Regions from separate parts of the Micromonospora cathayae genome, predicted to be linked through region 3. Evidence: riboswitches for the same ligand, from Rfam matches in the RefSeq annotation. Region 3 holds a riboswitch; each other region holds the start of a gene.
What was found. A riboswitch is a leader RNA that binds a small molecule or an ion and turns the genes downstream of it on or off. The one in region 3 is predicted to bind cyclic di-AMP.

Region 1: it holds a riboswitch for cyclic di-AMP, as region 3 does, so the genes downstream of both, PVK37_RS08895 (coiled-coil domain-containing protein) here and PVK37_RS30075 (coiled-coil domain-containing protein) in region 3, are expected to answer to the same signal.
Region 2: it holds a riboswitch for cyclic di-AMP, as region 3 does, so the genes downstream of both, PVK37_RS16035 (C39 family peptidase) here and PVK37_RS30075 (coiled-coil domain-containing protein) in region 3, are expected to answer to the same signal.

Annotation. Positions count from the first base shown of each region.
Region 1 covers NZ_CP118615.1:1,897,690-1,907,690, forward strand. Annotated here, with positions in the region: gene PVK37_RS08870 (hypothetical protein) at 1-58, opposite strand, end outside; gene PVK37_RS08875 (hypothetical protein) at 418-786, opposite strand; gene PVK37_RS08880 (lipocalin family protein) at 1,021-1,620, shown strand; gene PVK37_RS08885 (helix-turn-helix transcriptional regulator) at 1,652-2,002, opposite strand; gene PVK37_RS08890 (carbonic anhydrase) at 2,173-2,853, shown strand; gene PVK37_RS08895 (coiled-coil domain-containing protein) at 3,042-4,061, opposite strand; cyclic di-AMP (ydaO/yuaA leader) riboswitch at 4,066-4,196, opposite strand; gene PVK37_RS08900 (YibE/F family protein) at 4,363-5,679, opposite strand; gene PVK37_RS08905 (hypothetical protein) at 5,804-6,493, opposite strand; gene PVK37_RS08910 (helix-turn-helix domain-containing protein) at 6,670-7,467, shown strand; gene PVK37_RS08915 (DUF397 domain-containing protein) at 7,458-7,649, shown strand; gene PVK37_RS08920 (hypothetical protein) at 7,709-8,413, shown strand; gene PVK37_RS08925 (hypothetical protein) at 8,863-9,372, opposite strand; gene PVK37_RS08930 (metal-sensitive transcriptional regulator) at 9,465-9,761, opposite strand; gene PVK37_RS08935 (heavy-metal-associated domain-containing protein) at 9,850-10,001, shown strand, end outside.
Region 2 covers NZ_CP118615.1:3,466,822-3,476,822, reverse strand. Annotated here, with positions in the region: gene PVK37_RS16070 (DegT/DnrJ/EryC1/StrS family aminotransferase) at 1-533, opposite strand, end outside; gene PVK37_RS16065 (TetR/AcrR family transcriptional regulator) at 619-1,254, opposite strand; gene PVK37_RS16060 (ABC transporter permease) at 1,446-2,342, shown strand; gene PVK37_RS16055 (ABC transporter ATP-binding protein) at 2,335-3,153, shown strand; gene PVK37_RS16050 (bifunctional cytidylyltransferase/SDR family oxidoreductase) at 3,311-4,825, shown strand; gene PVK37_RS16045 (CDP-glycerol glycerophosphotransferase family protein) at 4,859-6,550, shown strand; gene PVK37_RS16040 (hypothetical protein) at 6,668-7,012, opposite strand; gene PVK37_RS16035 (C39 family peptidase) at 7,173-8,021, opposite strand; cyclic di-AMP (ydaO/yuaA leader) riboswitch at 8,247-8,389, opposite strand; gene PVK37_RS16030 (hypothetical protein) at 8,711-9,523, opposite strand; gene PVK37_RS16025 (hypothetical protein) at 9,671-10,001, opposite strand, start outside.
Region 3 covers NZ_CP118615.1:6,833,999-6,843,999, forward strand. Annotated here, with positions in the region: gene PVK37_RS30065 (HelD family protein) at 1-1,334, shown strand, start outside; gene PVK37_RS30070 (cation diffusion facilitator family transporter) at 1,502-2,422, shown strand; cyclic di-AMP (ydaO/yuaA leader) riboswitch at 2,576-2,709, shown strand; gene PVK37_RS30075 (coiled-coil domain-containing protein) at 2,714-3,805, shown strand; gene surE (5'/3'-nucleotidase SurE) at 4,031-4,990, shown strand; gene PVK37_RS30085 (STAS domain-containing protein) at 5,065-5,436, opposite strand; gene PVK37_RS30090 (hypothetical protein) at 5,823-5,966, shown strand; gene PVK37_RS30095 (hypothetical protein) at 6,158-6,565, shown strand; gene PVK37_RS30100 (maleylpyruvate isomerase N-terminal domain-containing protein) at 6,723-7,358, opposite strand; gene PVK37_RS30105 (cellulose binding domain-containing protein) at 7,452-10,001, opposite strand, start outside.

The DNA of each region.
Region 1 (10,001 bases), 2.3 Mb from region 3:
AGATGACGGCGGCCCGGGGGACGTCGAGCAGGACGGAGGAGAGAACGGTCTGCATCATCACCAGCACCTCGTGACGGAACGGACGGGACAGGCTCGACAGGGATGCCCGGACGACCGGGCGGAGACGGACCACGCGACCCACGGGCCCCCGGAGCCGTCGGCACCGCGACCGGGAACCGGTGGGCCGACCCACGGACGTCCGGGACCGGGCGGGCCGACCCACGGCGACCGGAGAGCGGCCGGACCGGGTGCGCCTGCCGGGGTGCGGCAGGGCCTACCGGAAGGCGGCCGGACTACCGGGGCGTAGCGGCCTGCCGGGGGTGCGGCCGGACCACCGGGGTACGGCCGGAGCCGAAGACGGTCAGGTGCGCGGTCGGGAACTGCCGGCGGCGCGCGTGCGCGGGCGGGCGGTCGCGGTCAGGCGCGGGGCGGGCCGCGGAGACCGAGCGGCCCCCGGTCGGGGGCGGCGGTGAGCGGGACCGGCCGGAACCGCACCGGAGTGGTGGCCGGTCGGTCGGCGGCGGGTCGGTCGGCGGCGGCCGGATCGCGCGGGGGCCGCTCGGCCAGCCCGGCGCGCTCGTCGACCGGCCGGTCGACGGCCTGCGGTGGGCCGGTCAGGGCCGGGCGTAGCTGGACGGCGGCCGGTGTGGACGGGGCCGCCGTGGTGGCCGTCGCGCCGCCGAAGGTCAGCGTCAGGACCAGCGCGGCCATCGCCAGTCGGGTCAGCACCCGCAGCGCGCGCAGCACCGTCGGCCGCAACGGGCGGACGAAGGCTGAGGGCTGCACGGTTCCAACCTAACCCCGCGGCGGCCCGGTCGCCTCTCCGGGAAACAGGTGTGACCGGTTCCACCGCCATTCGCCGGACAGCCTGCTCCCACCGGGGATACGGGCGCCGGGGCCACTGTGGATGCATCGACGACGATGATATTTACGACAGTTTTCCCAGGTGGGCCGCCGGGCATCTGTCGGCCGGCCGGCGTCGACCGGACGCCGCCGGAGCCGATCGGTGAAGGAGTTCTCATGGGAGCACGACGTCGGGGTGCGGGCCTGGTGGCCCTCGCCGCCGCACTGCTGGTCACCGCCGTGCCGGGCCCGGCAGCCGCAGCCACGGTGGACACCGGGCTGGTCCGGCCGGTGGAGTCGGTGGACGTGCAGCGGTACGTCGGTGAGTGGTACCAGGTGGCCGCCGTCCCGGCCATCTTCGAGATCCAGTGCTTCAAGAACGTCAAGGCCCGGTACGACGTCCAGCCGGACGGCACGATCGGGGTGTACAACAGCTGCCGGACGATCATCGGCACCACCAGCGCGGTCACCGGCCGGGCCCGCAGCGAGAACCCGCCGGCCGACTCGGTGCTGACCGTCTCGTTCCTCAAGCTGGCCGGTCAGTGGCGGTACTTCGGCGGCCCCAACTACGTGATCATCGGGCTGGACCCGGAGTACCGCTGGGCGGTGGTCGGCGACCCGGACCGTAGCAGTGGCTTCGTGCTCTCCCGGGAGCCGGTGCTGACCGCCGGGCAGACGGCGGCGGCGAAGGCGGTGCTGACCGCCAACGGCTACGACCTGTGCGACTTCCGGACCACCCGGCAGGACGGGGGCGCGCCGGCCGGCCCGTTCTGCTGACCGCTGCCGGCCCGGGGCCGGCCGCTGGTCGTCACGAGGGGGACGGCTCGGCGGTCGGCTCGGGGTCGACCGGGTCGGTGAAGAGGGCCAGCAGGGCACCCACGCTCTGGTACGCCTCGGCGGGGTGGCGGAACCGTCCGGCCGGGTTCACCGTGTACTCGTTGCGTCGGCCGACCCGGGTCCGCTGGAGGTAACCCTCGGCTTCCAGGTCGGCGACGATCGCCTGGGCGGCCCGCTCGGTGACCCCCACCTCGTCGGCGACGTCGCGCAGCCGGGCGGTCGGGTTGCGGGCGATGGCGAGCAGTACGTGCGCGTGGTTGGTGAGGAAGGTCCAGTGTCGCTGGCTCCCGTTCTCACTGCGTGTCGTCGCCATGACCGTCATGCTATGACCATGCCTTCGTGTTCCGGTCTCGCACCCTGGACGGATGTCAACACCTGAAACGCAGATCACGTATCTCTTGACGTAGTTTGCGCTGCGTGTGACCGTGGTGGCAAGCCGTGTCCATCCCCGCCGGGGAGCGCGGACCGGCCCGGTGAAGGGGTGGGAAAGCAATGACCGTTCCCGGATCGCAACGGCCTCCGGCGACTCCGGCGCAGGCCCTGGCCGAGTTGCAGGCCGGCAACCGGCGCTTCGTCACCGGTGACACCAGGCACCCCAACCAGGACGCCGACCACCGGGCCGCCGTCGCCGACGGCCAGCACCCGTTCGCGGTGATCCTCGGCTGCTCGGACTCCCGCCTCGCCGCCGAGATCATCTTCGACCGGGGTCTCGGTGACCTCTTCGTGGTGCGTACCGCCGGGCACACCGTCGGGGCCGAGGTGCTCGGCAGCGTCGAGTACGCGGTGGCCGTCCTGGGGACCCCGCTGGTGGTCGTCCTCGGGCACGACTCGTGCGGGGCGGTGCAGGCCGCCCGGGAGGCGGACGGCACCGGTACGGCACCCTCCGGTCACCTCGGCGCGATCGTCGGCGCGGTGGTGCCCAGCCTGCGCCGGGCCGCCCGGCAGGGCGTCGACGACATCGAGGGGATCGTCGACATCCACATCTCCCACACGGTCGACGTGCTGCTGGAACGGTCGGTGACCCTGGCCCGAGCGGTCGAGCTCGGGCAGTGCGCGGTGGTCGGCATGTCGTACCGGCTCGCCGCCGGTGAGGTCCAGGTGGTCGCCCCCCTGCCGGCCGACGACCGGTACACCCTCGCCGCCGGGCCGCTCGCCCCGGCCGAACCCCGCTGACGTACCCGCCGAACCGCGCCCGGACCGCCGCCGACGTACCCGCCGGACCTCGCCCGGACCGCCGTCGGGACCCCGCCTGGCTCCCGGCCGGGGTTCCCGCCGGAACCCTGCCGACGACGGACCGCCCGACAACCGCGACAGCCCCCCTCCGTACCCGGAGAGGGGCTGTCGGCGTCGGTGCGGGTGGCTCAGAGCAGCGACACGTGCACGTGGTCGGTGTGGTCGGACGGACCGCTGTACGAACTCCAGCCGGTCGCCGGGAACCAGATCAGCTTGTTCCAGATCACGTAGTAGACGCCCAGCCGGTCGGCGTTACGGACCAGGAACGCGCTCAGGTTGTTGCCGTACTTCCGCTCGTCCATCGTGTCCCACGAGCTGAAGCCCTTGTTCTGGAGCGACCAGTCGCAGGCCCGGCCCTTCGGGTGCTCGTACGGCCCGCCGGGTCGGTAGCACCCCACGAACCGGTCGAACCCGGCCCGCTTGACCTCCTTGTACATGTGGAGGGTGCGGGGGGTGATGCAGCCGCCGGTGGTCGGGTCGTCCTCGGTGCAGCTCATCGGCTGCCACTCGCCGCTGGAGGACCGTCCCGGGCCCATCCGGGCCACCGGGGAGGTGGCGTCCACGAAACCACCGGTCACCCGGAGGCCGCCGACCAGGGCGAGCGACTTCTCCGCCTCGCTCTTGCGCTTGCGCAGGATGTCGTTCTGCTTCTGCTGCTCGAGGATCTCGGCGTCGAGCGCCTTCTTGGCGCGTACCGTCTGCTCCCGGGCAGTGGTGACCGCGGCGATCCGCTTGGCGTTGATCCGGTTCATCTCGTCGAGCGCGCTGACCCGTCGGACGAACGAGTCGGGGGAGTTGGTGTCGAGCAGCAGGGCCGCCGCGCCGATCCGGCCGGTCCGGTAGGACTGGGCGGCGATCGTGGCCACCTGCGGGGTGAGCGCCTTCAGTTCGCTCTCGGCGCGCTGCACCTCGAGGGCCAGCGTCAACTGCCGCTTCTTCGACTCCTCCAGCTTGACCTTCGCCTGCGCGTAGCTGCGGTTCGCCGCCTCGATCACGTCGTTGAGCATCTTGGGCTGCCCGCCCTCGTGCCCGGAGGGGGACGAGGGGTTCGAGGGGGCCGCGCTGGCCGGTGCCGGACCGGCGGCCACGGCGCACACGGCGAGTACGGCGACAACGGGTTTCAGCCACCGGCGTAGGGGTGCCGTCACAGTGTTCCCTTCCGTCGACCGCCGACCGGGTTAGCTGACGGGTTCGGGGCGGAAGTGGCCCCTACCGCTGGCGCGGATGCACCCCACGAACCTGGTTCCCCGGCTCGCCCACAGGCGATTGGGCGGTGGCCCCGCTGGCGCCGCTGCGCGCCTTCGGCGGTGACCGGCAGCGAGGTTACCCGACGGCGGCCGTTGGTTTCTACGTCCGTATCCCGACCAAAAGCGTTATTTGGTAATCCCTTTCCGTCACTCGTGACACATTTATCAAGATCACGGGGGGTGGTGGTCACGCTGAGGAGTGTCACCATGTCGTATCCGTGCTCCTTTGCCGGGTCGGCCAGGCGGCGGGGGTGTCGGCGGGTTCGGTGGTGCCGCGCGGGGTACTCAGGGCGGCCAATGCGTCGTCCCGGTCGCCGGTGGGCCGGGGCGGACGGGTGGTCGTCGGGCGGCCCCGACCGGCGGTGGTGACCAGCGCGGCCAGGCCGGTGGTGATCGGTACGGCGGCGATCAGGCCGAGCGTCGCGACGATGCTGCGGACGATCTCCTGGGCCAGGAACTCGCTGGTCACGATCTCGCTGACGCCCCGGGTGTCGGCTGTGATCAGCAGCAACAGCGGCAGCGACGCGCCCGCGTAGGCGAGCACGATCGTGTTGACCGTCGAGGCGATGTGCGCCCGGCCGACCCGGGTGGCCGCCCGGTAGAGCTGGAGCCGGGTCAGGTTCGGATTGGCGTGCGCCAGCTCGGTGACCGTGGCCGCCTGGGTGACCGTCACGTCGTCCAGGACGCCCAGCGAACCGATGATGATGCCGGCCAGCAGCAGCCCGTGCAGGTCCACGTCGGCCTGGAACATCGACAGCGTGGTGGCGTCCTCCGAGCCGTGTCCCGTCAAATGTGTGAACGCGGTCGCCAACACGCCGAGAATTCCGGTGAGCACCAGACTCGCCAGGGTGCCCAGCACCGCCACCGAGGTCTGCGCGCTGATCCCGTGGGTGAGATACAACACCACGAACATGATCAGGGCCGCGCCGGTGATCGCCACCGGCAGCGGGGACTGGCCGGCGCCGATCCCGGGCAGCACGAAGAGCAGCAGGATGCCGAAACTGACCACCAGCCCACCGAGCGCGGCCAGCCCACGCCACCGGCCGAACGCCACGATGGCGACCGCGAAGACCAGGGCCAGCCAGACCAGCGGCTTCCCGCGCTGGTGCGCGGCGATGCTGTAGTTGCTCACCGTCGGGTCGGTCGGGTCGGTCAGCACGACCAGTACCACCTTGTCGCCGACGTCGACCTTTGGCGCACCCGGACCGGCCGGGATCGGCGTCTCCACCTGCCGCCCGGCGTCCGGCCCGGTGTCCACCGACACGGTGGCGGTGCCGCACGGCCCCTCGCCCCCGTCCGGATCCTCCGGCGTCGGCGGGCACGTCTCGGTCACCAACCGGCTGACCGTGCCGTGGTAGCGCGGCACGTCCTCGCCCCCGGGCACCTGCGCGGTGTCCCGGGGCCAGAGCACCAGCGCCGCGACCACGCTCAGCAGGAACAGCGGGACCACGGTCGCGATCAGGATGCGGCGCACCCGTGGCGGTGCCGCCGCGACCGGGCGACTGTGGTCGTGACCCATGGCTACTCCAAACGATCCTCACGTCGGTACGGGCTGACGGTCCGGCCGGTTCATTCTGCCGGGTGGCGGACCCGCCGCTCGCAGCGCATGCTGGCCGGCCAGTCATGATCCACTCCGTTTCAGGTCACGGCTGCCCGCCTCCCGCGTTCTGCTCCGCTGTACCGGGTGCCCCTCCCGGTGCCAGGGCGGCGACCGTCCCACGCAGGCTCGCAGCGCTCCGGTCGAGCTGCTCGGCGGCCCGTACCCACTGCTCGCTCACCGCCGCCACGGTCGGATCGTGCCGCCTCGCGGCGCGCAGCTGTTCCTCGGCGACCCGGATGCGGTGCGGGAACCGGTCGATCCGGTCGGCCGCCGCGCCGAGCCGGACCGCGACCACCGCGAGCGTGGTCGCCCGGTCCCCGCCGGTCCCGCGTCGCCCCGGCGTCCGGCGCAGCCACTGCACGCCCAGGCCGAGCAGCCGTTCCGCCTCGTCGGCCAGGTCCAGCGCCAGATCCGCCCCGTACCGCGCCGCGCGCACCACCGGGTCGGTCGCGCCACCGCCGAGCCGTTCCAGCAGGACCAGCGCGTTCGCCACCATCACGTACGCCTCCCGCAGCTCGTCGGTCACCCCGGACACCGCCCACGCCGCGCTGGCCGCCGGCACGCCGCCCGGCATCGGGTACGCGGGCCCGGCCGCCGGCGTGGCCGGTTCCACGGGGACCGGGGCGTGCCGGTCCGGGCACGGCCAGGGCAGGCCGCAGGAGCACCGTCGCCAACAGGTACGCCAGTCCCGGCGGTGCCGAGGGGCGAGGGGTACGGGGAGTGGTCGCTGCACAGTGGAACCTCCTCTTTCGTCGCCTATGCGGCGATCCAGCGGTAACCGACGGTGTACAGCGTGGACCCAGAAGTCTTACGATCGGAACCCTGCGCCACTGGTTGGGGACTATGAGTAGTCAGTCCAGGTGGTGCAGGGGAAGACCTGACCGAAATCGGGGAAAGCGGGGGAAGTTCATGGGAATCTCGCCATCCGAGTTCCTTATCCGCGAACTACGGCGGCGGCGTACGGCTGCTGGCTTGAGTCAGGGGGCGCTCGGTGAACGCATTCACTACTCGGACACTCATGTCAGTGCGATCGAGACGGGCAGCAAGCCGCCAAGACCCGATTATCTCAGGGCGGTAGACGAGGCGCTAGATACCGGCGGGCTGTTCATCAGCCTGTGGGAAGACCTCGTCAAAGACAGCGCCGCGCCCGTGTGGCTGCGGGAATGGATCGAGTTCGAGCGGGAGGCAAAAGCCTTCCGGTGGTTCGAACCCGGCTTCGTCCCGGGCCTGTTGCAGACAGAGGCTTACGCTCGGGCGTCGCTGGCCGGTGAGATGCTGACAACTGACGAGGTGGATCAACTGGTCGATTCCCGTATGGAGCGGCAGAGCATCCTCGGCAGGGCGCGCCCTCCACTGCTTGTCGTCGCTCTTGACGAGCTGATCGTCCGTCGTCCGGCCTACGGCGACAGGAAGCTGATGGCTCAGCAGGTGGAACACCTCGTCGGGTGCGCTGAGCTTCCCCACGTGCAGATCCACATCGTGCCGGCAGACACCGGCATGTATCCCGGGCTGGGCGGCGGTTTCATCCTGGCCGACTGCGACTCTGGGCCGGTCGCCTACTCGGACAGCCAGATATCGGCGCATATCGTTAACGGCGGCGACGTGCTTGCTAGACTCGCTGCGAGGTGGGAAGGCATTCGTGGTGAGACGCTCACCCGTCAACGATCACTCGATCTCCTCAAGGAAGCAGCGGAGCAATGGGCATGACTACGCCGGCTTGGCGCAAGGCAAGTCGTTCCACGAACAACGGTGGGGCCTGCGTCGAGGTGGCGGACAATCTCCCGGGTGTGGTTCTCGTCCGGGACACCAAGGACCGTGACGGCGGGACGTTGACCTTCAGCCCCGAATCGTGGCGGCGGTTCGTCACCCAGGTCGACGCTCGGCGGTAGGGCCGCCCGGGGTTCGACGGTGGCAGAACCGTTGCGCTCGGTCGATAGCGTTCTCCATTGTGGATCAGTTGACGATGGAGCAGCGAGCGGCCGAGCTGCTCCGGAGTGACGACGTCGACCGGGAGGATCTGCGTTTTTTCCTGTCCCGTCTGCTCCAGATCCAGGACGACCAGGGTCGCGACGTGACCAGGGCGATATCCCGTGCGGTCGTGCTCGGCGTGGTGTTCGTGGTCCTCGCCCATGGCGACCTGGTGGAGGTCGAGCTGCTGGGAATGAAGGTCCAGGATCTGTCCGACTTCCGGTACGTCATTCCGGTCGCCATGGTGCTGCTGGTGCTTCGGGCGGTCGTCGTCCTGCGCCTGTCGCTCTTCTACCGGCGGGTTCTCGGCGAGGTGGTCCGATCGCACCTGCCGGGCTGGCACGCGTCCGGTCTGGTGCCCCTGCTCACTCCGTGGAAGGGGCCGATGTCGACCCACGCCAGTCAGATCCGTCTCGATGCGGCCGAACATCCGGGCATCGACCGGCTTCATCAGGTGCTGCGGGCGGTCGATTCCTCGTCCGGCATTGTCGCGGTGGTGGCCTTTCAGGCGTACGCGTTCGTCAATCTGTTCCAGGATCCGAGGATTCCTGACGTCTCCGTCGGGGTTTCGCTCGGCCTGTCCCTGCTTCTGCTCGCCTTCGTCGGTGCCTACCTGCGGCTGGTGAGGCTGAGCGGCCTACCGGGCCCGCGACGCCGCCCGTCTGCTCTGGCCGATGACCGGTGAACTGTGCCGGCCGTCTGCTCACCTGCGGGTATGCCGCCGGGCTGGCCGACAGTGGTCACGGTGGGTGTCCGTCACGTTGGGTAGCCCTCACGCTGGACGCCTCATCGCACCACGCGCCCTTTGCTCTGCACCCCCATGCGCGCCATGGCCCTTGAGCAGGAAGCCATGCTAGATCGACGATCAAAAGCGGGGTGATCGCCGGTCATTGAACGTGCCTGGCGCGGGGAAGGGTGCAGAGCAAAGGACGCGAAGTGGCGTTCGGGCCCTCGGCCCGGCGGTCACACAAAGTGAGATAAAAGAGGTGTCGACAGAACCGCCGACATGTGTCCGCAGAAGCCGCCGGCAGGTCATCCCGCCGGCAGGTCATGCGGTTGGACGTCCGGACCCGGGGCAGGTACCTCGACTGCCGTGGGCCTGGTGGGGCGGACAGGCGCTTCCGGGCGACGGGCTCACCCGTGCGCCGCAGACGCTGCACTGGCTTCCTGGGGCCACGAACGGACTCCGTCCGGGAACTGGTAGTCCGGGTGCGGGTCCTGCTCGGGCTCCTTGGCTGCTCCGGCTGCGTTCGTCACCCGAAGGTGAATCTTGGTGCCGTCGGAGGCGGTGATCCGTAGGCCCGCCGGGGAGATGTGTACGCCGGGGTAGATGCACGGCTCCCAACTGGTGAATGCGTCGGGGCGTGCGAAGTCGAACAGTTGCACGGCGAACATCACCATGCGTTGCACACGCTGCGGGGGTGGTGGCATCTCGGCCGGCAGTGCGACGGTTGCCGCGTCCGGCTTGGCGGCGGTGACCCAGATCAGCGTCGACGAGCCCGACCGGTGGGTGACCTTTACCCCGGGTGGGGAGTTTCCGCCGGGGGCGGTGTCGGTGCCGTAACGGGTGACGTTCGGGAAATCGGGGTGGGCGCTGGCGCGCAGTAGCGCCTCGATCACGTCAAGGGCTGCGCTTATCTGCATCGCGTCTCCGATTTCCGAACGTGTTCCGGCAACTCGGGCATCGGCACAGTCTAGTCCGGCCGGGGTGGGGGGGCCGGTCAGGCGGAGAGAGGTCAGCCGCGTTTCATCAGGCGGCCGACGGCGGCCATCATCTCGGTGGCCATCTCGTCGGCGCGGCCCTCGGCGGCGCCCTCGTGCATGCAGTGCCGGGCGTGGCCGTCGAGCAGGCCGAGGGCGACCTTGTCCAGGGCGGCCTGGATGGCCGAGATCTGGGTGAGCACGTCGATGCAGTACCGGTCCTCGTCGACCATCTTCTCGATCCCCCGGACCTGGCCCTCGATGCGGCGCAGGCGGGCGAGCAACTGGTCCTTGCTGGCGGTGTAGCCCCGGATCGGCGTGGCTGAGGTCATGGCAGCGAGGATAGCTTACCCCTGGGGGGTATGCTAGCGTCCGGGATGTGGATACCCCTGCCGGGTATCCGTACCGAGAGGAGTTCCGATGGTCACCAGCACGTACCAGGTCCAGGGCATGACCTGCGGGCACTGCGTCAGCGCGGTCAGCGCCGAGGTGGGCGCGCTGGAGGGGGTCAGCGACGTCAAGGTGGACCTGCCCTCCGGTCAGGTCACCGTCACCAGCGAGGCCCCGCTGGC
Region 2 (10,001 bases), 3.4 Mb from region 3:
GCGGTGCCGAACGCGCCCACCGGGTTGCCGTTGAGCGCCGCGCCGTGCGCCTGGGCGGCGTCCTCGACGACGGCCAGGCCGTGCTTCTCGGCGATCTCCATGATCCGGTCCATCGCGGCGGGGTGGCCGTACAGGTGGACCGGCATGATCGCGACGGTGCGCGGGGTGACCGCGGCGGCCACCGCCGCCGGGTCGACGCAGAAACTGCCGGGCTCGATGTCGACGAAGACCGGCGTCGCGCCGACCAGCCGGACGCTGTTGGCGCTGGCGGCGAAGGAGAACGACGGGACGATGATCTCGTCACCCGGGCCGAACCCGAGGGCCATCAGGGTGAGCTGGAGGGCCGAGGTGCCGGAGTTGACCGCGACACAGTGCCGGCCGGCGACCAGCTCGCCGAACTCCTCCTCGAAGGCGGCCACCTCCGGGCCCTGCACCACGCGTCCGCTGCGCAGTACCCGCACCGCCGCGTCGATCTCGGCCTCGCCGATTACCGGGCGGGCTGGTGGGATGAATTCTGCGTTCAGCCCGGACATGGGCTTCCTCCTGTCGACGGGGCGTTCGTTCGGATCGGGATGCTAACGGGTCACGCTGCAACCGGGATGAGGGGCACGGGACAGGTCATGACCGGCCGGATTCGGCACTCGGGGCGACACTGGACAACGTCAGGTCCGGTTCGGACCGGCCAGCCGGTTGGCATGCTACCCCCAGGGCCGCGGTGACCGCCGTCGCCATCCGTGGCAGGTCCTCCACGGCCAGTGGCGCCCGGGACACCGCCAGCCGCCAGTACAGCGGACCGACGATGAGGTCGACCGCGATGTCGAGGTCGGTGTCGGGGGCGAGCTCCCCACGGGCGATCGCCCGGCCGAGCAGCTGCCCGGCGATGTCGCGCTGGTTGGCCCGCAGCGCGGTCTGGAGCGTCTGGGCGATCTGGGGGTTGCGTGCGGCCTCGGCGAGCAGATCGGGAATGATCTGTGCGGCCAACGGGTGACGCAACGCACGTGCCATGATCATGAAGAGCAGTTCGAGATCACCACGGAGGTCGCCGGTGTCCGGCAGTGGCAGGCTCTTGCCGGCCGCCGCCGAGACGATCTCCAGCACCAGTTCCAGCTTGGAACTCCAGCGCCGGTAGATGGCGGTCTTGCTGACCCCGGCCCGCCGGGCCACCGCCTCGATCGAGAGCCGGCCGTAGCCGACCGCCGCGAGTTCCTGCATCACGGCACGGCGGATCGCCGTGGTGATCTCACCACGGAGCACCGCCGCACCCGCTGGAGCACGCCTTTTCTCGGTCGTCACATGAGACAATGTAGCGCAGCGACGGTACGGTTGCGTCCCGACGTGTTTTCCACTACGGTCCACGCAGCGACGGAGCGAAGACGGTTCATGTCCCGGTCACGCTCTCTGCCGTCGCGGGTCCCGTAACGCCGAACAGATCGGAGCGCCCAACCATGGCCAACACGGCGGTGGCCGACGCCGATTCAGGACTGACCGGGGCACAGCTTGCCGCCCGGTACGGACTGAGCGTCGCCGGAAAGAGGCCCTCTTTCGCCGCGTACACACGGCAGTTGTGGTCCTACCGGCACTTCATCGCGGCGTACGCGAACGCCAAGCTGGTCGCCTCGTTCAGCCAGGCCCGCCTGGGCCGACTCTGGCAGGTGCTGACCCCGCTGACCAACGCGGCGGTGTACTACCTGATCTTCGGCGTGATCCTGAACACCAAGGCCGGCATCCCGAACTTCATCGCGTACCTCTGCGTCGGGCTGTTCGTGTTCAACTTCACCCAGAGCGTGGCGCTGGGCGGCACCCAGGCGATCACCGGCAACCTCGGGCTGATCCGGGCGCTGCACTTCCCCCGCGCCTCGCTGCCCTTCGCGGTGACCCTGACCCAGTTCCAGCACCTGGTCTCCGCCATGGTCGTGCTGGTCGCGATCGTGCTGGTGACCGGGGAGCCGATCACCCTGGAGTGGCTGCTGGTGCTACCGGCCATGCTGCTCCAGACGATCTTCAACGTCGGGCTGGCCCTGGCCCTGGCCCGACTGGGCGCCAAGATGACCGACCTGAAGCAGGTCATGCCGTTCGTCATGCGGACCTGGATGTACGCCTCCGGCGTGCTGTACAGCGTCGCGGCGTTCGCCGAGAACCTGCCCCGCGCGCTGGCCACCCTGGTGGAGTTCAACCCGCTGTTGATCTACATCGAGCTGGTCCGGCACGCGCTGCTGGAGGGCGCGCCGCTGACCTCGTCCGCGCCGCGTCTCTGGCTGCTCGCGACCGCCTGGGCGGTACTGGTCGGTCTGGGCGGCTTTGTCTACTTCTGGCGCGGCGAACAGGAGTACGGTCGTGGTTGATTTCAACACGGTTCCGGTGAGTGCCACCACCACGCCGGTGGGGCAGCGCATCCCCACGGTGATCGTGGACAACGCGCACCTGATCTACCGGGTGTACGGGGCCGGCAGCGGCGGGGCGGGTTCCCCGGTCGCCGCCCTCAAGCGGATCGTCACCCGGCAGCAGCAGCGACCCACCCTGCGCGAGGTGCACGCGGTCAAGGGCGTCAGCTTCGTCGCGTACCGGGGCGAGGCGATCGGCCTGATCGGCAGCAACGGCTCCGGCAAGTCGACCCTGCTGCGGGCCATCGCCGGGCTGATGCCGACCAACCGGGGGGCGATCTACACCCAGGGCCAGCCCTCGCTGCTCGGCGTCAACGCCGCCCTGCTCGGCGACCTCTCGGGCGAGCGCAACGTGGCGCTCGGCTGCCTGGCCATGGGCATGACCCCGGAACAGGTCAAGAAGGTCACCCCGGAGATCCTCGCCTTCTCCGGCATCAACGACCGGGACGACTTCGCCTCGCTGCCGATGCGGACCTACTCCTCCGGCATGCAGGCCCGGCTGCGGTTCTCCATCTCCGCCGCGAAGAAGCACGACGTGCTGCTGATCGACGAGGCGCTGGCCACCGGTGACACCCGGTTCCGCCGCCGCAGCGAACAGCGCATCCGCCAGTTGCGCGCCGACGCGGGTACCGTCTTCCTGGTCAGCCACTCGATCGGCTCGATCCGGGACACCTGCGAGCGGTCGATCTGGCTGGAGTCCGGGGTGATCCGGATGGACGGCCCCACCGACGAGGTGACCCGGGCGTACGAGGACTACATGGCCGGCCGCTGACGCACCGCCAGTGGGCGTCCGACCGGTCACCGCGTGGCCGGTCGGACGCCCACTGGTCGTCGCGGGCCGTACCGACGCCCCACCCCGGCGGACGCCGCAGCCGGACGCCGGAGCCAGCCGTACCGCAGCACCAGACGTGGATCAGTGAGGATCGACCATGACGCAGGACCACCCGACCGGATCCGGCACCGCGACGGAGGCACCGTGGCGGCCCGCGCGGACGGTGGCGGTGGTGCTGGCCGGCGGGACAGGCTCCCGGGTCGGCCTGGGCATCCCCAAACAGCTCGTCAAGATCGCCGGTAAGCCGATCATCGAGCACACCGTGGCGGTGTTCGAGGCGGCCCCCGAGATCGACGACATCCTCGTGCTGATGGCCCCGGGGTACGTCGACGACGCCCGGCGCATCCTCGACGCCGCCGGCTTCCGCAAGGTCCGCCGGGTCGTCGCCGGCGGCGACACCCGCAGCGACACCACCCGGCTGGCGCTGGACCTGATCGGCCCGGACGACTGCAACGTCCTCTTCCACGACGCGGTCCGGCCCCTGGTCAGCGGGCGGATCGTCCGGGAGTGCGTGAACGCGCTCTGGACGTACGCGGCGGTGGACGTGGCGATCCCCTCGGCCGACACCATCGTCGAGGTCGACGACGACGACTGCATCACCGGCATCCCGGTCCGGTCCCGGCTGCGGCGCGGCCAGACCCCGCAGGCGTTCCGCTCCCCCACCATCCGGCAGGCGTACCGGCTCGCCGCCGACGACCCGCACTTCGCCGCCACCGACGACTGCGGGGTGGTGTTGCGCTACCTGCCGGACGTACCGATCAAGGTGATCGACGGCGCGGACGAGAACATCAAGGTCACCCACCCGGTCGACGTGCACCTGGTCGACAAGCTGTTCCAGCTCGCCGCCGCCCGCGTCCCCCGGCTGGTCGACGAGGCCCGCTACACCGAGGAACTCACCGGCCGGACCATGGTCGTCTTCGGCGGCAGCTACGGCATCGGGCACGAGCTGACCGAGCTGGCCCGCCGGCACGGCGCACAGGTCTTCCCGGTCAGCCGCTCCACCACCGGCACCCACGTGGAACGCGACGCCGACGTGCGGGCCGCGCTGACCGCCGCGTACGAGGCCACCGGCCGGATCGACCACGTGGTGGTGACCGCCGGCATCCTGGAGAAGGGCGCGCTGGCCGAGATGGACGAGGCCACCATCGACCGGCTGCTCCAGGTCAACTTCGTCGGGCCGGTGACCGTGGCCCGGTACGCGCTGCCGTACCTGCAACAGACCAAGGGTCAGCTGCTGCTCTACACCTCCAGCTCGTACACCCGGGGGCGGGCCCGGTACGCGCTCTACTCGGCGACCAAGGCCGCGCTGGTCAACCTCACCCAGGCGCTCGCCGACGAGTGGGCCGAGTTCGGCGTCCGGGTCAACTGCGTCAACCCGGAACGCACCGCCACCCCGATGCGTACCCGGGCGTTCGGCGCGGAACCCGAACACACCCTGCTCGCGGCGGAGACGGTGGCCCGCGCCTCGCTGGACGTGCTCCTCTCCGACCTCACCGGCCAGGTGATCGACGTCCGCCGGTCCGGCGGTCAGGCGGTCCCGGCGACGGCCGACGAACCGGTGCTGCCGACCCAGCCCGGCCCGGACCGTGCCGGTCTGCCGGCCACCAACTGAACCCACCCGCACCAGTCAGGAGACGTCGGCGACATGCGTGGCACCCTGGTCCGGAAACTGCTCGCCCGGGGCCTCACCGTGGGCCTGGCGGTGCTGGCGTTCCTCGTCCTGCTGCTGACCGGCGCGACCGTGCCGGGGCTGCTGCTGGCGGTCGCCGCCCTGGCCGCCGGGGCGTGGGAGCGCCGGGTCCGCCCGGACGCGGACCTCGCCGCCGAGTCCGTGCTGGTCGCGGCGGGCGTCCTGATCGGGTACACCCGCCGCCTGGACGCCGGCTTCGACCCGGCGCTGGCCGCCGCCGGACTGGTGCTGCTGGCCCTGGTGCTGCTGGACGGGCCGCTGCGCGTCGCCGGCGGGCTGGAGATCCGGACCGCCAACCTGCCGGTCCGCACCGGGCTGACCACCGCACACGTCGGCACCGCCATCCCGGTGCTGCTCGGCGCGGTCGCGCTCGGTGCGCTGCTGGCCCTGCCCAGCTGGTACGCCCTGCTGGTCAGCCTGCTGGTCGGCGGCCTCGCCGGGCTGGTCGGGACGCGCCTGGCCGGTCGGCGGTTCCGCCCGTCGACGGCGGCCAACAGCCCGGTGGCCCGCGCGCTGCGCCGGCACCAGCCGGAGTTCCTGCTCTACTTCTCCGCCCCGCCCGGCTCCGAGTACCAGGTCACCATGTGGCTGCCCTACCTGGAGCGGATCGGCCGGCCGTTCCTGGTGCTGCTGCGCGAGCCGGAGTTCCTGGCCCCGATCGCGGCGGCCACCACCGCCCCGGTGGTGTACTGCCCGACCCTCAAGGCGATGGACGAGACGCTGGTGCCGAGCCTGAAGGTGGCGTTCTACGTCAACCACGGCGCGAAGAACGCGCACTGCATCCGGTTCACCCAGCTCACCCACATCCAGATCCACCACGGCGACAGCGACAAGGCCCCCAGCGCCAACCCGGTCACCGCCATCTTCGACCGGAACTTCGTCGCCGGTCAGGCCGCCATCGACCGGTACGCCCGCGCCGGGGTGCAGATCCCGGCGGAGAAGTTCGTCATCGTCGGCCGCCCCCAGGTGGAGGCGATCGAGGTACGTCGCCCGCCACTGACCCTGCCGGCGAACCCGACCGTCCTCTACACCCCCACCTGGACCGGGCACCACGCCGACGCCGACTACTGCTCGCTGCCGGTGGCCGCGACGCTGGTCGACCGGCTGCTGGCCCGGGGCGCGACGGTGATCCTGCGGGCCCACCCGTACACCGCGCAGAACCCGGAGTCGGCCCGGCAGCTCGCCCGGGTGGAGGAACTGCTCGCCGCGGACCGGTCCCGCACCGGACGGCAGCACGTCTGGGGGGCCGACGCCAGCCGGGCGATGAGCCTGGTCGACTGCGTCAACCGCTCCGACGCGCTGGTCTCCGACGTGTCCGGAGTGATCTCCGACTACCTCTACTCCGGCAAGCCGTACGCGGTGACCGACATGGGCGCCGACGGCGACCGGTTCACCGAGCGGTTCCCGCTGGCCCGCTCCGGTTACGTGCTGCGGCGGGACCTGGCCGACGTGGACGAGGTACTGGACCGGCTGCTCGGCACCGACCCGCTGGCCGGGGCGCGGTGGGCGATGCGGACGCACTACCTCGGTGACTTCCCGGTCGAGTCGTACGCCGAGGGGTTCCTGTCGGCGGCGCGGGCGCACCTGACGGCGTCACCCACCGTCCCGGAGCAGCCCACCGGCCCGGTCGCCGCCCCCACGCACTGACGACCACCGACCGGCCGCACCCCCGACCGGCCCTCACCCACGATGGGCCCGCGGGTCACGGTGGGCCGCGTCCGGTCGACCCGCGCCTATGGTGGGCCGCGTCCGGTGGGCCTGCTCTCAGACCACCCCGTGCAGGACCAGTCGGAACGTCACGTACAGCGCCAACGCGAGCAGGCTGACCCGGGACGCCCACCGACGTCCCGCCGGCCGGGGGGACGCGGCGAGCCAGCAGGCGACGGCCAGCACCAGCCAGACCAGGGTGTGCAGGTGGTCGACGGCCCAGCCCCGCCATCCCGGGTCCGGGCTGGGCGGAACCCCGTCACCGACGACATGGAACAGCGCCGCCAGCCCGAGGGCCAGCCCGGCGAGGGTACGCAGGATGGGGGCACGATGCCGCGACACGACCCCGCGTACCCCGGCGAAGCGTTCGCGGCCGGCGCTGTCCGGTCGGTCGGCGGGCATGGCGGGCAGTGTAGGCGGCCGACGCCAGCGCCCCCGCCCACGGCTACGACCCCGGCGGGGCGCTACCGACGGTACGACCGCAGCGGGGTGCCGCCGGGCACCGGTCGGGTGTCGGTGCCCGGCGGCCGCAGGAGCCGAGGGCGGGATCGTCGTGCGCGGATCAGGCGGAGTAGCCGCGGGTGGCGACCCAGTCCGCCACCGCGTCGATGCTCATCCAGTACGAGCTGGTGGCGGCGCTCGCCGAGTCGGCGATCTTGACGGTCCGGCCGCCGTCGCGGTAGCCGACCACGGCCACGTAGTGACCGCCGGGGAAGGAGTGCCAGCCGCCGGCGACGTCGGTGGCCGTGCCGGCGACGTTCACCACCACCGCGTACCCGCTGCCCACGGTCTCGACCACGTCGGCGCGGAGCCGGTCCGTCTGGGCCGCCGTGGCCGCCGAACCGGGGATCATGCGGGTCTGGTAGACGTCCCGCCCGACCAGGTCGTTCATCACCCGGGTGGTGTCCTCGGCGGAGTTGGTGCCGAACTCGGTGGTGTTCAGCCGCCGGGCGAGGTCGTCCTGGCTGCGGACGATCCCCCGGGCGGTCAACGCGATCCGGGTGGCCGCCGGCCCACAGTAGTAGTAGGTGCTCTGCTCCTGGTACTCGATGTCGAGCACCTTGGTGGCCGGCGGGCGGGCGGGGGTCGGGCTGGCCGACAGGTCCGGGTCCGGTGCCGTGGTGGTCCGTGGCGCGGCGGGGGACGCGGCCGGCGCGCCGGCCGACGGCGTGCTGCCGGCGGTGGACGGGCTGACCGACGGGCTGGCCGGCGCGGCCGGGAGGCGTTCCTGGGCCCGCGAGGCGGCGGCCGACCGGCTCAGTTCGGCGACGCTGGCGGCGGTGGTGTCCGGCCGGGCCGGGTCGTCGGGGCGGGCCACCAGGACACCGGCGGTGGACGCCGCCACCAGCACCGCCGCCGAGAGGGCGACCTGCCGGGAACGGCGGGACAGCAACTTGATCGGTTTCTTCACGGGGGGTCCTCCACGGTACGGGGGTGGAGAGCGGCGCACCGGCACGCGGATCAGACCGCGCGTCAGGAGTCCGGCCGGCTCAGCCGGGGACGGCGACCGCTCGGGCGACGGCTGGGTCAGCCACCTGGCGCGGACGCCGGGATCAGCGCGGGTGTCCCACGCGGGTGGCCGGTGGCAGCGCGGCACCGTGGAGGTACCGGGGGGCGGGGCGGTACGGCACGAACGACTCCATTCCTCGACCGCCTACCGGGTTAGCTGACGGATTCGGGCGGGAAAGGTCGCCCTACCGCGGGACGATGCCCACGGATTCACCCCGGACGTACAGGTGGGTCCCCGGTTCGTACTTCACGATTCGGCGGGTCGGCGCGGCCTCGCCCTCTGCGATCGACTACCGCACCAGACGGGCCGACATTACTGATTGAGCACTCCACTGCCAACCCTGCTGAGCAGCCAGAACATCATCCCGAGCCGGTCAGCGCGGCACGTTGTCGAACTGTCGTCGCTCAATGGGACGACCAGTTACCGGGGAATCGTCGGGCGAGAACCGGTCGTTTGTCGGCGGAATCGGTCCGGGCCGGGTGGCCCCAGACCGGACAACCGACCCCGAAGACCCCACCGGCCCGACGGCCGCCCGGATCATGTCACGATCCGGTCACGCGACCAGGTTCCCGGGCCACCGGGGCAGGTGTTCAGCCCACCCGGGCCGGACGCCAGCGGGTGACGGTGCGGACCGTGCCGGTCATCCGCCGCGTCGCCACCGGCACCGGACGGACCGCCGCCCGCAGGCGCTCCGCGGCCACGTACGCCTCCTCGGCCAGGCTGCGCGCCGCAGTGGCCGCCACCTCGGCGTCCTGCCAGGCCACCCGCTCCCGCTCGGCGGCCACCCGGTAGTCCGCCCGACGCAGGTCACGGACCACCCGGTGCAGCACGGCCTCCTGGACCACCGGGTGCAACCGCGGATCCCAGCCGTGCCGCCGGGCGAAGACGTCGCTGAGTTGCCGCACCGACAGGTCACCCCGCCAGTACGCCGCCATCGCGGCCCGGTGCAGGTAACGTTCCCGGGCCGCGTACTCGGCAGGGGTGTGCGGGGTGGCCAGGAGGGGCAGGGCGGCGGCACCGGCGAACCGACGGGCGGCGCTCTCCGCCTCGTCGTACGCCTGCCAGGCCGTCTCCACCTCTTCCTGAGCGGTCAGCCAGTCCGCCCGGCGACGACGCGCCGTCTGCGCCGCACCGGCCGCCGCCACGGCCACCTCCTCGGCGTACCGGCGCAGGTCCGCCAGATCCGGCCCGACCGGATCACCGGCCGCCGCCTCCGGGCCGGCGGGCCCACCGGCCGCCGCGTCCGGGCCGGCCGGAAGGGGTGAGGGTGCGGCCGGGGTGGGTTCCCGTTCGGGGCGGGCCACCAGGACGGTCAGCACGGTCAGGGCGAGCAGGAGCAGGGCGGACCAGATGGCAGCCGCCCGGGGCACATCGATCAGGAACTCGTAGAGAACGACGTCCATCGTCGGCACCTCACGGAACAGGAAGCGGGCGGGGGCCGTACCGGCATCCGGGCGCGGGGCGTCTCGGGGGACGCCGGGCACGGGGCGCGTACGGGGTGAGGTTCGTCAGGTCGTCCCGCCCCCGGGCAGGTCACCGGGGTGGACGGCTCAGCACGGTGGTGGCGCCCGCGAGCCGACGGCACCCGCCGGCGTACCGACCAGCGGCCGGACCGGGGCGACGCCGACGGTGGCTCCCCCGTCCGGCGCGGCATCGCCCGGCCCGGCGGGGAACCGGACCGGCACCGCCGTGCGGTCCGTGTCGTCCAGGGTGGTCGACCAGCCCGCCCCGGCGCTCGACGCCGGGTCGGCGGGTGCGCGGAGCGCGGTGGGGTCGAACATGCTGGGGTCGAACGCGGTGGAGTCGAACGCGGTGGAGTCGAACGCGGTGGGGCCGAACACGGTGGGGTCGAACACCACCAACCGGTCGACGGAGCCGGGA
Region 3 (10,001 bases):
CGCTCGGCTCGCTCTTTCCCGGCCTGTCGGCGACCCGGACCGATCCGCCGGAGGTGGCGGCGGTGAAGGGTTCGCTGCGGATGCGTCGGGTGCTGGAGCGGGCGGCCCGGGACGCGGTGCCGGACGGCCCGGAGGAGCTGCGGCTGCTGTACCGGGGGCAGTTGCTCCGGTTGGGCCGCGACGAGTTGGACGCGATCCGGACCCGGGCGGTGCCCCGGGGCGCGCGGCGCAACGAGGTCCGCCGGGCCGGGTTCGACGGGATCTTCGCCGCGCTCTGGGCGCAGGCCCGCAAGCTGGGCATCCGGGGGCTGCCGGAGCAGCGTGCCTTCGAGGACGAGCTGGCCGAGCGGACCGAGTTCCGGGAGTTCCTCAAGGCGTGGTGGCCGCGCCTGCACCCGCGCCACGTGCTCGGCTGGCTGGCCCGGCCGGAGCGGCTGCGCCGGTACGCCGGGGGGATCCTGTCCGGCGCGGAGATCCGTACGCTGTCGGCGGCCTGGCGGACGCTGGACCGCGACGGCCTGACCATCGCCGACATCGCCCTGTTGGACGAGCTGGACGCGCTGCTCGGCCAGCCGATGAAGCCGGCCCGCCGCCGGCGTGACCCGTTCCAGTTGGCCGGCGGGGTGCGCGAGCTGAGCACGTTCGCCGACCGGCAGCGGGCGGAGCGGGCGGCGGCCCGGGAGCGGCCGGCGGACTACCGTGACTACGCGCACGTGGTGGTGGACGAGGCGCAGGACGTCTCGCCGATGCAGTGGCGGATGCTGGGCCGGCGGGGCAGGTTGGCGTCCTGGACGGTGGTCGGCGACCCGGCGCAGACGGCGTGGACCGGGGACCCGGTGGAGCTGTCCCGGGCCCGGGAGCAGGCGCTCGGCCGGCGGAAGCGGCACGAGTTCACGTTGACCACCAACTACCGCAACTCGGCGGAGATCTTCGCGGTGGCGGCGGCCGAGATCCGGACGGTGCACCCGGACCTGCCGCTGCCGACCGCGGTCCGGTCGACCGGGGTGCCCCCGGTGGAGCTGCGGGTGCCGGCGGCGGAGCTGGCCGCCCGTACCGTCGAGGCGGTCGCCGCGCTGCTGGACGAGGTGGCCGGCACGGTGGGCGTGATCACGCCGGTGCCGCGCCGGGACGAGGTGGCCGGCTGGCTGGGCGGGCTGGACTCGCCCCGGCTCCAGGTGGTGACCAGCCTCCAGGCCAAGGGCATGGAGTACGACGGGGTGGCGCTGGTCGCGCCGGGTGAGATCCGGGCCGAGTCCGGTTCGGGGGTACGCACCCTGTACGTCGCGTTGTCCCGGGCCACCCAGCGGTTGACCACCCTCGACCCGGTGGCCTGAGCGGGCTCCGCCCCGGTTCCCGGGGTGCACGGTGATCCCGCAGGGCCGCCCCCGCGCACCCGGCCGACGCACGCAGCGTGCTGCCCGCGTCGGTCGCCGCGCCCGTTACTTGCATACATAGCGATGTGAACATACATTGGATCCGGTCCGGCACGGGGACGGAGGGTGTGGGCGTGGGCGCAGGTCATGACCACCACGGCGGCATTGCGGGTGCCGCGCAACGGCACGTGGGCCGGCTCTGGGCGGCGTTCGCCCTGCTCGCCACCCTGATGGTGGTGGAGGCGGTGACCGCCCTCGCCACCGGTTCGCTCGCGCTGCTCTCCGACGCCGGGCACATGTTCACCGACGTGCTCGGCATCGGCATGGCGCTCGCCGCGATCACCGCGGCCCGGCGCGGCGGGCGGGACGCCCAGCGCACCTTCGGGCTGTACCGGCTGGAGGTGCTCGCCGCCCTGGCCAACGCGCTGCTGCTGTCCGGGGTCGCGGTCTACGTGCTGGTCGAGGCGGTCCGCCGGTTCGGTGACCCGCACGAGGTGACCACCGGGCCGATGCTGGTGGTGGCGGTGCTCGGCCTGCTGGCCAACCTGGTCGCGTTCGGGCTGCTGCGCGAGGGCGCCAAGGAGAGCATCAACCTGCGCGGGGCGTACCTGGAGGTGCTGGCCGACCTGCTCGGCTCGGTCGGCGTGATCGCCGCCGCGCTGCTCATCATGACCACCGGCTGGTGGTGGGCCGACCCGCTGGTGGCGGTGGCGATCGGCGTGTTCATCCTGCCGCGCACCTGGCGGCTGGCCCGCGCCGCGCTGCGCATCCTGGTGCAGGCCGCCCCCGAGCACCTGCAGGTGGACGCGGTCCGGGACCGGCTCAGCGCGGTGCCCGGGGTGGCCGAGGTGCACGACCTGCACCTGTGGACGCTCACCTCCGGGATGGAGGTGGCCTCCGCCCACCTGACCATGGAACCGGCGGCCGAGGTCGGCAGTGTGCTGGCCGCCGCGCGTACCGCCCTGCACGACGACTTCCACATCGAGCACGCCACGTTGCAGGTCGAACCCGGCGAGTCACCCGGGGCCTGCGGCCGGATCGAGTGGTAATTAGGGCAGTCTTAAATCTAGGCGTGTATTGTCCGCCTATGCCAGATTTGCCGTTGTCGTCTCCCGGGACGGCTGTGACGAACGCTGCGGCTGATGCGTCGGCTTCGGTAGTCTCGGACCCGGTCATCGCCGGGCGGCGCCCACCGGCGCCTGCGGTGACCGTCGCCTAATCGCCCAGCTGGGCGAGCCGGGGAACCATGTTCTTGGGGTGCATCCGCGTCCGCGCGGTAGGGATCTTCCGTCCCGAACCCGTCAGCTAACCCGGTCGGCGGCTGACGGAAGGACATGTCCATGCCAGGAGTGGCACCCGTACGACGTATCACCGGCCGGATGGCGGCGCTGATCGCCGCGACACTCGCCCTCGGTGTCGCCGCCGCACCGGCCGCCGTGGTTCCCGCCGCGGCGGCACCCCCGCTGACGGCCAGGGCCCCCGGGGACGACCCGGAGGGCGGCACCCCGGCGCTGCGCGCCCAGTTGGAGGCGGCCAGCAAAGGCTGGCTGGAAGCCAAGGACGCGCTGGCCAAGTCGGTCGCCCGACAGAAGACGATCAACACACAGCTCAGCACGATCGAGGCCGACCTGGTGGTCCGCGACCAGAAGGTCGGCGCGATCGCCGGAGTCGCGTACCGGACCGGACGGCTCGGTCCGGTCTCCGCGCTGCTCAGCGCCGACTCCCCGGAGGGCTTCCTGGACCGGGCCGCCGCACTGGACGCGGTGGCCGCCAACGAGGACCGGGAACTGCGCGGCCTGCTCGCCACCCGGGACAAGGCCAACCAGACCAAGGCGGCGCTGGCCAAGGAGATCGTCGAGCAGCGGAAACAGGTCGAGGTGATGGCCAAGCGCAAGCAGCAGGCCGAACGGGCCCTGGTCGTCGCCGCGCGGAACAACGCCGCGCCGAAGGCCAGCAGCAGCGGAAGCGGAAGCGGCAACAGGTCGTCGGGCACCGTCGCCACCGCCAAGCCGGCCCCGCGCAACTCCGACGGCTCCTGGCCGTCCGAGTCGTGCAGCGTGAACGACCCGACCCCGGCCAACGGCTGCATCACCCCACGTACGCTGCACGCGCTCAACCAGGCCAAGGCGGCCGGCTTCACCCGGTACGTCTCCTGCTACCGGTCCGGCGGGTCCGGTGAGCACCCCAAGGGGCGGGCCTGCGACTTCGCCGCGCAGAAGGGCGGCTTCGGCGGGGACGCCACCGGCGGCGACCGGACCTACGGCAACAACCTGGCCGCGTTCTTCATCAAGAACGCCGACCGGCTCGCCGTGCTGTACGTGATCTGGTACAGGCAGATCTGGCTGCCCAGCAGCGGATGGAAGTCGTACAGCGGGGCCAACGGCGACCCGTCCAGCGACCACACCAACCACGTACACCTGTCGGTCTACTGACCGCGTGCGCCCGGCCCGTCACCCCCACGCCCGGGGGTGGCGGGCCGTCGCCGTCCGGGCGTGGCCCCCCGAAAGGGGTCGCATGACCGGCCCTGGCCGGGGAACCCGCCCCGCGCGAGCGGACGAGAGGCGGGCGACCATGGACGACCCGGACGGGTACCCGCGGGCGAGGCGGCAGGTGAGCACCGGCAACCTCCCCGCCCCCGCCGGCGTGACGGCCGGACGATGACCCTGCGGGTGCTGGTCACCAACGACGACGGGGTGGCCGCCCCGGGGCTGGCCCGGCTCGCCGGGGCGGCGGTCCGCCGAGGGCTGGAGGTGGTGGTCGCCGCCCCGTTGACCGAGGCGGCCGGCACCAGCGCCGCGCTGACGGCGGTGGAACGCGAGGGGCACGTGGTGGTCCGGGACCATCCCCTCCCCGAGCTGCCCGGCGTACCCGTGTACGGGGTCGGCGGCTCACCCGGCCTGGTCACGCTGATCGCCCTGCACGGCGCGTTCGGCCCACCGCCGGCGGTGGTGCTCTCCGGCGTCAACCGGGGCGCCAACGTCGGTCGGGCCGTGCTGCACTCCGGCACGGTCGGCGCGGCCCTCACCGCAGCCGCGAACGGGTGCCGGGCGATGGCCGTCTCACTGGACGTCCCCCCGGCCAGCGTCGTCACCGCCGGCGAGGGTGGGCTGATCGGCAGCCCCACCGGCAGCGGCAGCCCGGCCGGTCACACCGCCGGCAGCGGCGGACCGGCCGGTCACACCGTCGGCGACGACGAACCGGTCGGTAGCGCCGTCGGTGACGACGGTCCGGCCGGGCCCGCCGGCATCCGGGTGCCCGAGGCCGAGTGGCACTGGTCGACCGCCGCCCGGGTGGCGCTGGACCTGCTCCCCCGGTTGACCGCCGGGCCGGTGCAGAGCGTGCTCAACGTCAACGCCCCGAACCTGCCGTACGAGCGGCTGCGCGGGGTACGCCGGGCCACCCTGGCCGACTTCGGTCAGGTTCACCTGACGGTCACCGAGGTCGGCCACGGGTACGTCCGTACCTCGCTGGTGGAGCCGGGGCCGGCCGTCCAGCCGGGCAGCGACCTGTTCTGGCTGGCCGAAGGGTACGCCTCGGCCACCGCGATCCGGGCGGTCACCGAGGCCACGGACATCGACCTGTCCGGACTCAGTGGCGAGGACTGGCGGCCCACCTGACCCTCTGGACCCGCCGACGGATCACGGCGGCAGCGCTGTCCGGCGCGAGCGGGTCACCCCGCCCGCCGCGACGGTCAGCCGCCCGGGAGCACCTCGGGCTCGGGCGTGGCGGCGGCACCGGCGAAGTACGGCTCCGGCGCGCCGAAGAGGCCGAGCAGGCCGGTCACCCAGAGCTGCCGGTGCACGAAGCGGCTCGGCTCGGTGACGGCGAGCTTCACCCCGCTCACCTCGGCGGTCTGGAAGCCGGCGACCATCGCGCTGATGCCGACGGAGTCGATGAAGGTGACCAGCCTCATGTTGAGCTCGATCCGCGTCGGGCGGCCCTTGGCCAGCACCTCGACAACGGCTTCGCGTACCTCGTACGCGGTGTCGACGTCGATCTCACCGCGCGGGGCGATCTCGATGACGCCACCGGGCAGGACGGACTTCACAATCGACAGGCTCACGCGAGCACCTCCACTCGCCCGTCTCCGGGCGCCTCATCAGTACGCGGGCCGCGACCGAGAGTATTCCTCCGACAGCCTCGGTCGCCACCCCCGGGGATGAGCAATTCGCGGACCAGGGCGCGGTAAGTCGCCTTTGTCCGGACTTTCTCCTCGCAAATGCCGAACGTCCGATCCCGGTTTCGGTGCGCTCCGCGGACCAAGGGTAGCTGGCGTCGACCGACGGGGTGTGCACCCGTCGATCCGGGCGCGCCCCGACCGGGGTGGCACAGCGGCCAGCCGGCCGTCGACCAGCGGGCTCAGCACCGTTGACCTGCGGTCCTGGCACCGTTGACCAGCGGGCCTAGCATCAGCCGGAGGACTGCTGGCGGCGACGAAAGGACCTATCGATGATCAAGAGGCTTCTCGGGCTGGCCGGCGTCGGCGCCCTGCTCGCCATGGTGCTGGCCTGCGGCTTCGGCGGCGCGGGGGACGACGACGATGACGATGACGACGACTTCGCCCGTGGTACCGCCGTGGTGACCCTGCGCTGATTTCGGGCCGTCCGGCCCAGAGGTTCCACCCCGCCCGGTGACGGTGCCGGCCCGATCGGCCGGTGATCGACGTCACCGGGCGGGTTTGCGTCCCCATCCGGTTGGGCACCTGGTGGGGACGGGCGGACCGCAGCCCCCGACCTGACACCGTGGTCCGATGTGGCCGCCGGTACCCGAGGGAGGTAACCAGGATGTTCGGATCCACACTGCTGGAACGCCGGAGCAGGCCCGAGCGGATCGCCGACCAGGCGTGGCGGCACCTGACATCCGCGGTCGACTCCGCCGGCACCAGCGTCCGCGACACCGCCCGGACCGCCCGCCACAGCGGCCTCACCTTGGCCGACGAGGCCGGTGACCTGGTCGGCTCGGCCGCCGAGGAGGCCCGCCGCCGAGCGGTACGCGCCTTCGACGCGCTCGCCGGACGCCGGCCCGCGCTGCCCTGGACGCTGCTCGTCGGGGCCGCCCTGGCCGGCGCGGCGATCGGCTGGGCGGCCGGAACGGCGGCCCGGGCCGTGGGCAGCCGGGGCGATCGGAACGTGGACGACATCGAGTTCGTCGACGTCGACAAGCCCAGCTCGCCGGCCGGCCTGGACGGCTGAGCCCGCCTCCCCCACCGAAGACGTCGAGCCCCCGGTCAACGGTGACCGGGGGCTCGAACGATTCCGGAGGCCGGCCCGTCCAGGGGCCGGCAGCCGGCAGGACCATCCCGCAGGCCGACAGCCGGCAGGACCTTCCGCCGGGCCGGCGGCTTGCCGGTCAGAAGGCGGTGATGTCGGCCGGGGCCCGCTCGGACCGGGACAACGCCCGCAGCACCGCCGGCTGCCCGTGCCGACGGGCCGACAGCCGGGCCAGCAGGGTGAACACCGGATCGATCACCTCGGCCGGCAACTCGGGGGTGTCCAGGCCGACGCTGACCGCCAGGTCGTCGGAGTGCACGGCGATCTCCAGCAGCCGGGTGACCAGGAAGTCGTCCAGGGTCAGCGACCAGCCCCCGGGCACCACCACCAACCGGTCGACCGGTGCCTCGGCCAGCACCCCGGCCACCTTCTCCAGCGTCTCCCCGGCCCGGGACAGCAGCGCGGCCGGGCCGGGCCCGGCCAGCTCGCCACCGATCCGGCGGACGACCACGCTGACCTCGTCGTCCAGCCCGGCGTCCAACCACGGCACCCGACCGAAGTGCTCCGCCAGACCGACCGGCGCGCCCGCCGGGACCGGCTGGTCGAGCATCGTCGGTACCCGGAGGATCTGGGCGGCCAGGTGACCGGCCAGCCCGCCCACCCGGAACTCGGCGAGCGCGCTCGGCTCGGCCCACCGCCGCGCCACGGCCGGCTCGCCGAGCAGGGCCAGCGCCGAGCGCGCCGCGGTGAGGTACGCCGTCCTGGTCTCGTTCATGCCCGCTCCTCCACCCGATGGAGATCACATCCTATCGATCCCCTCCGGTGCCCCCGGCCCCGCCGGTCGAGGCGGGGCCGGGGGCAGGCGGACTCAGCGGGAGTAGGAACAGGTGGGAGTGGGAGTGCCGGTGGCGCCGGGCACGCTCGCCAGGAAGCCGAAGGTGGTGCTCTGGCCGGTGGCGAGGAAGCCGTTGTAGTCGGCGTTGCGCACGGTCACGGCGCTCCCGGTCTGGGTGAGCTTGCCGCCCCAGATCTGGGTAAGCTTCTCACCGTTCGCGTACGTCCAGGTCACCGTCCAGCCGGTGATCGGAATGTCCTCGTAGTTACGTACGGTCACCTCGCCCTGGAACCCACCGGACCAGGAGCCGACCACCGTGTACGTGGCCCGGCAGCCGAGGATCGGGCCGGGGGTGGTGGGCGGCGGCGGACCGGTCGGGGTCGACGTCGGGGTCGGCGTGGGCGCGGTGGGGGTCGGGGTCGGGGTGGTGGGCGTCGGGGTGGGCGTGGTCGGGCTCGGCGTCGGGGTGGTCGGCGTGGGGGTCGGGTTGCCGCCCAGCCGGTCGGCGACCAGGATGCCCCGGCCGTTGGTGCCCAGGTACACCCGGCCGTAGACGCGCGGGTCACCGGTGATCGCGTCACCCGCGTTGCCGTACTGGTGCTGGTCGTCGTTGATCCGGACCCAGCTCGCGCCGACGTTGTCGGACCGGTGCACGCCGGGCTGGCCGCCGACCGTGCCGAACAGGTACAACGCCGGGTACGTCTGCCCGGGGGCGGCCTTGCCGAAGCCGACGCTGCCGGCGGCGCTCACCCCGGCCAGCTTGGTGAAGCTCGCCCCGGAGTCGGTGGAGCGCCACAGCCCGCCCTCACCGGCCAGCCACAGGTGGCCCTTCTGGCCGGGTACCGCCTTGAACCGGACGTTCCCGGTGGCCGGCAGGCCGGTCGCGGCCGAGGCGGTGAAGCTGACCCCGCCGTTGGTACTGACGTAGAGCCGGCCGCCGCTGAAGCCGTAGAAGACGTTCGGGTCGACCCGGTCGGACTCGACGGTCGCGTTGGCCGGGATGCCGGTCGAGGCGGTCCACGTGTTGCCGAAGCCGACCGAGTGGACGACCCGCTGGCCGGCGTCGCCCGGGGCCCAGACGAAGCGGCTGCCGTCGGCCGCCGCGGCGACCGTACCGCCGTTGTTGATCCCGCCGGGCTCGGTGCCCTGGAACCAGTTCGCGCCGCCGTCGGTGGAGAACGCGACGTGGCTGTCGTTGGGGCGGTCGGCATCGGTGAAGTTACCCGCCCGCACCATCACCGACGGGTTGGTCTCGGCGTAGTCCAGGCTGGTGGTGCTGGTGAAGACCGGCTGGGTGAACATCTTCGCCGGTACCGCGTTCAGGTCGGTGTGCCGGAACCCGCCGATGTCGCCCAGGGCGCTGATCAGCGGCGCGCCGGTCGGCGGGCTGACCAGGTCGAGCACGGCGGTCTCCTCCAGCCCCTTGACCATCGGCTTGATGGTGAACGTGCCGCCGGTGTCCCACTTCGTCAGCTCGGTGCTGCCGTAGATGGTCGCGCCGGTGCCGTACATGAACCGGTTCGAGTCGTGCGGGTCGATCTCCACCGACTCGTTCATCCAGCCCAGCTTCGGGGACTCCTCCGGCGGGGACGGGTTCACGCCGAAGTCCAGCCAGGGGGCCGAGCTGATGTCCATGGTGTACTTCTTGCTGCGGTTCGGGTAGCTGGTGAACTCCCAGATCCGGCTCCAGGTCGCCCCGCCGTCGGTGCTGCGCCAGAAGATCGCGTCCGGCCACCAGGAGATCTGGGTGGCGACCATCAGGGTGTTCGGGTTCTTCCGGTCGATGGTGAGTCCGCTGTAGCCGAAGTACGCGTCGGTGCTGCTGGACGGGATCGGGCTGATCTGCGTCCACGCCCCGGTGGCCCGGTTGAACTTCCAGACGTCGCCCTTCGCCCCGTCGTACGGGCCGCCGGTGTCGCTGGTGGCGATGTAGAGGTACCCGCCGACGTGGTCCACCACGCCCTTGTGGGCCAGGTAGCCGGTGGGCTGGCCGGGGATCCGCTCCCAGGTGGTGCCGCCGTTGGTGCTCCGGTACACCGGGTTCTGCTTGTCCGCCACACCGACGTAGACGGTCTGCGTGGCGCTGCCCGCCGTACCGGTGCTCTTGTCGAAGCTGACCCAGGTCAGGCCCTGGTTCTGGCTCTGGTAGCCGCTGGAGTCGTTGGGGTCGGCGACGTAGTTGCCGACGTTCGGGAAGGTGGTCACCTTGGCCCAGGTGACCCCGAAGTCGGTGCTGCGCCACAGGCCGTTGCCGCCCTCGGCGGCGTAGTAGACGATGCTGTTGCGGTTCGGGTCGACGGCCAGCCGCTCCCCCATGCCCCGGCCGGGCATGTTGCCGCCGTTCTTGAACGGCAGCTCGGTGGCCTGCCAGGTGGCGCCCTTGTCGGTGGAGCGCAGGATCGCGCCGTTGTTCGGGTCCCAGTCGTTGGTGTACATGCCGACCGCCGCGTAGAGCCGGTTGGTCTGCACCGGGTCGGTGGCGAGGCTGACCACGCCGTTCCAGCCCCACTTGTCGGCGCCCACCCAGTCCAGCAGCGGCGTCCAGGACTGGGTGGCCTGTTCCCAGCGGTACGCCCCGCCGAT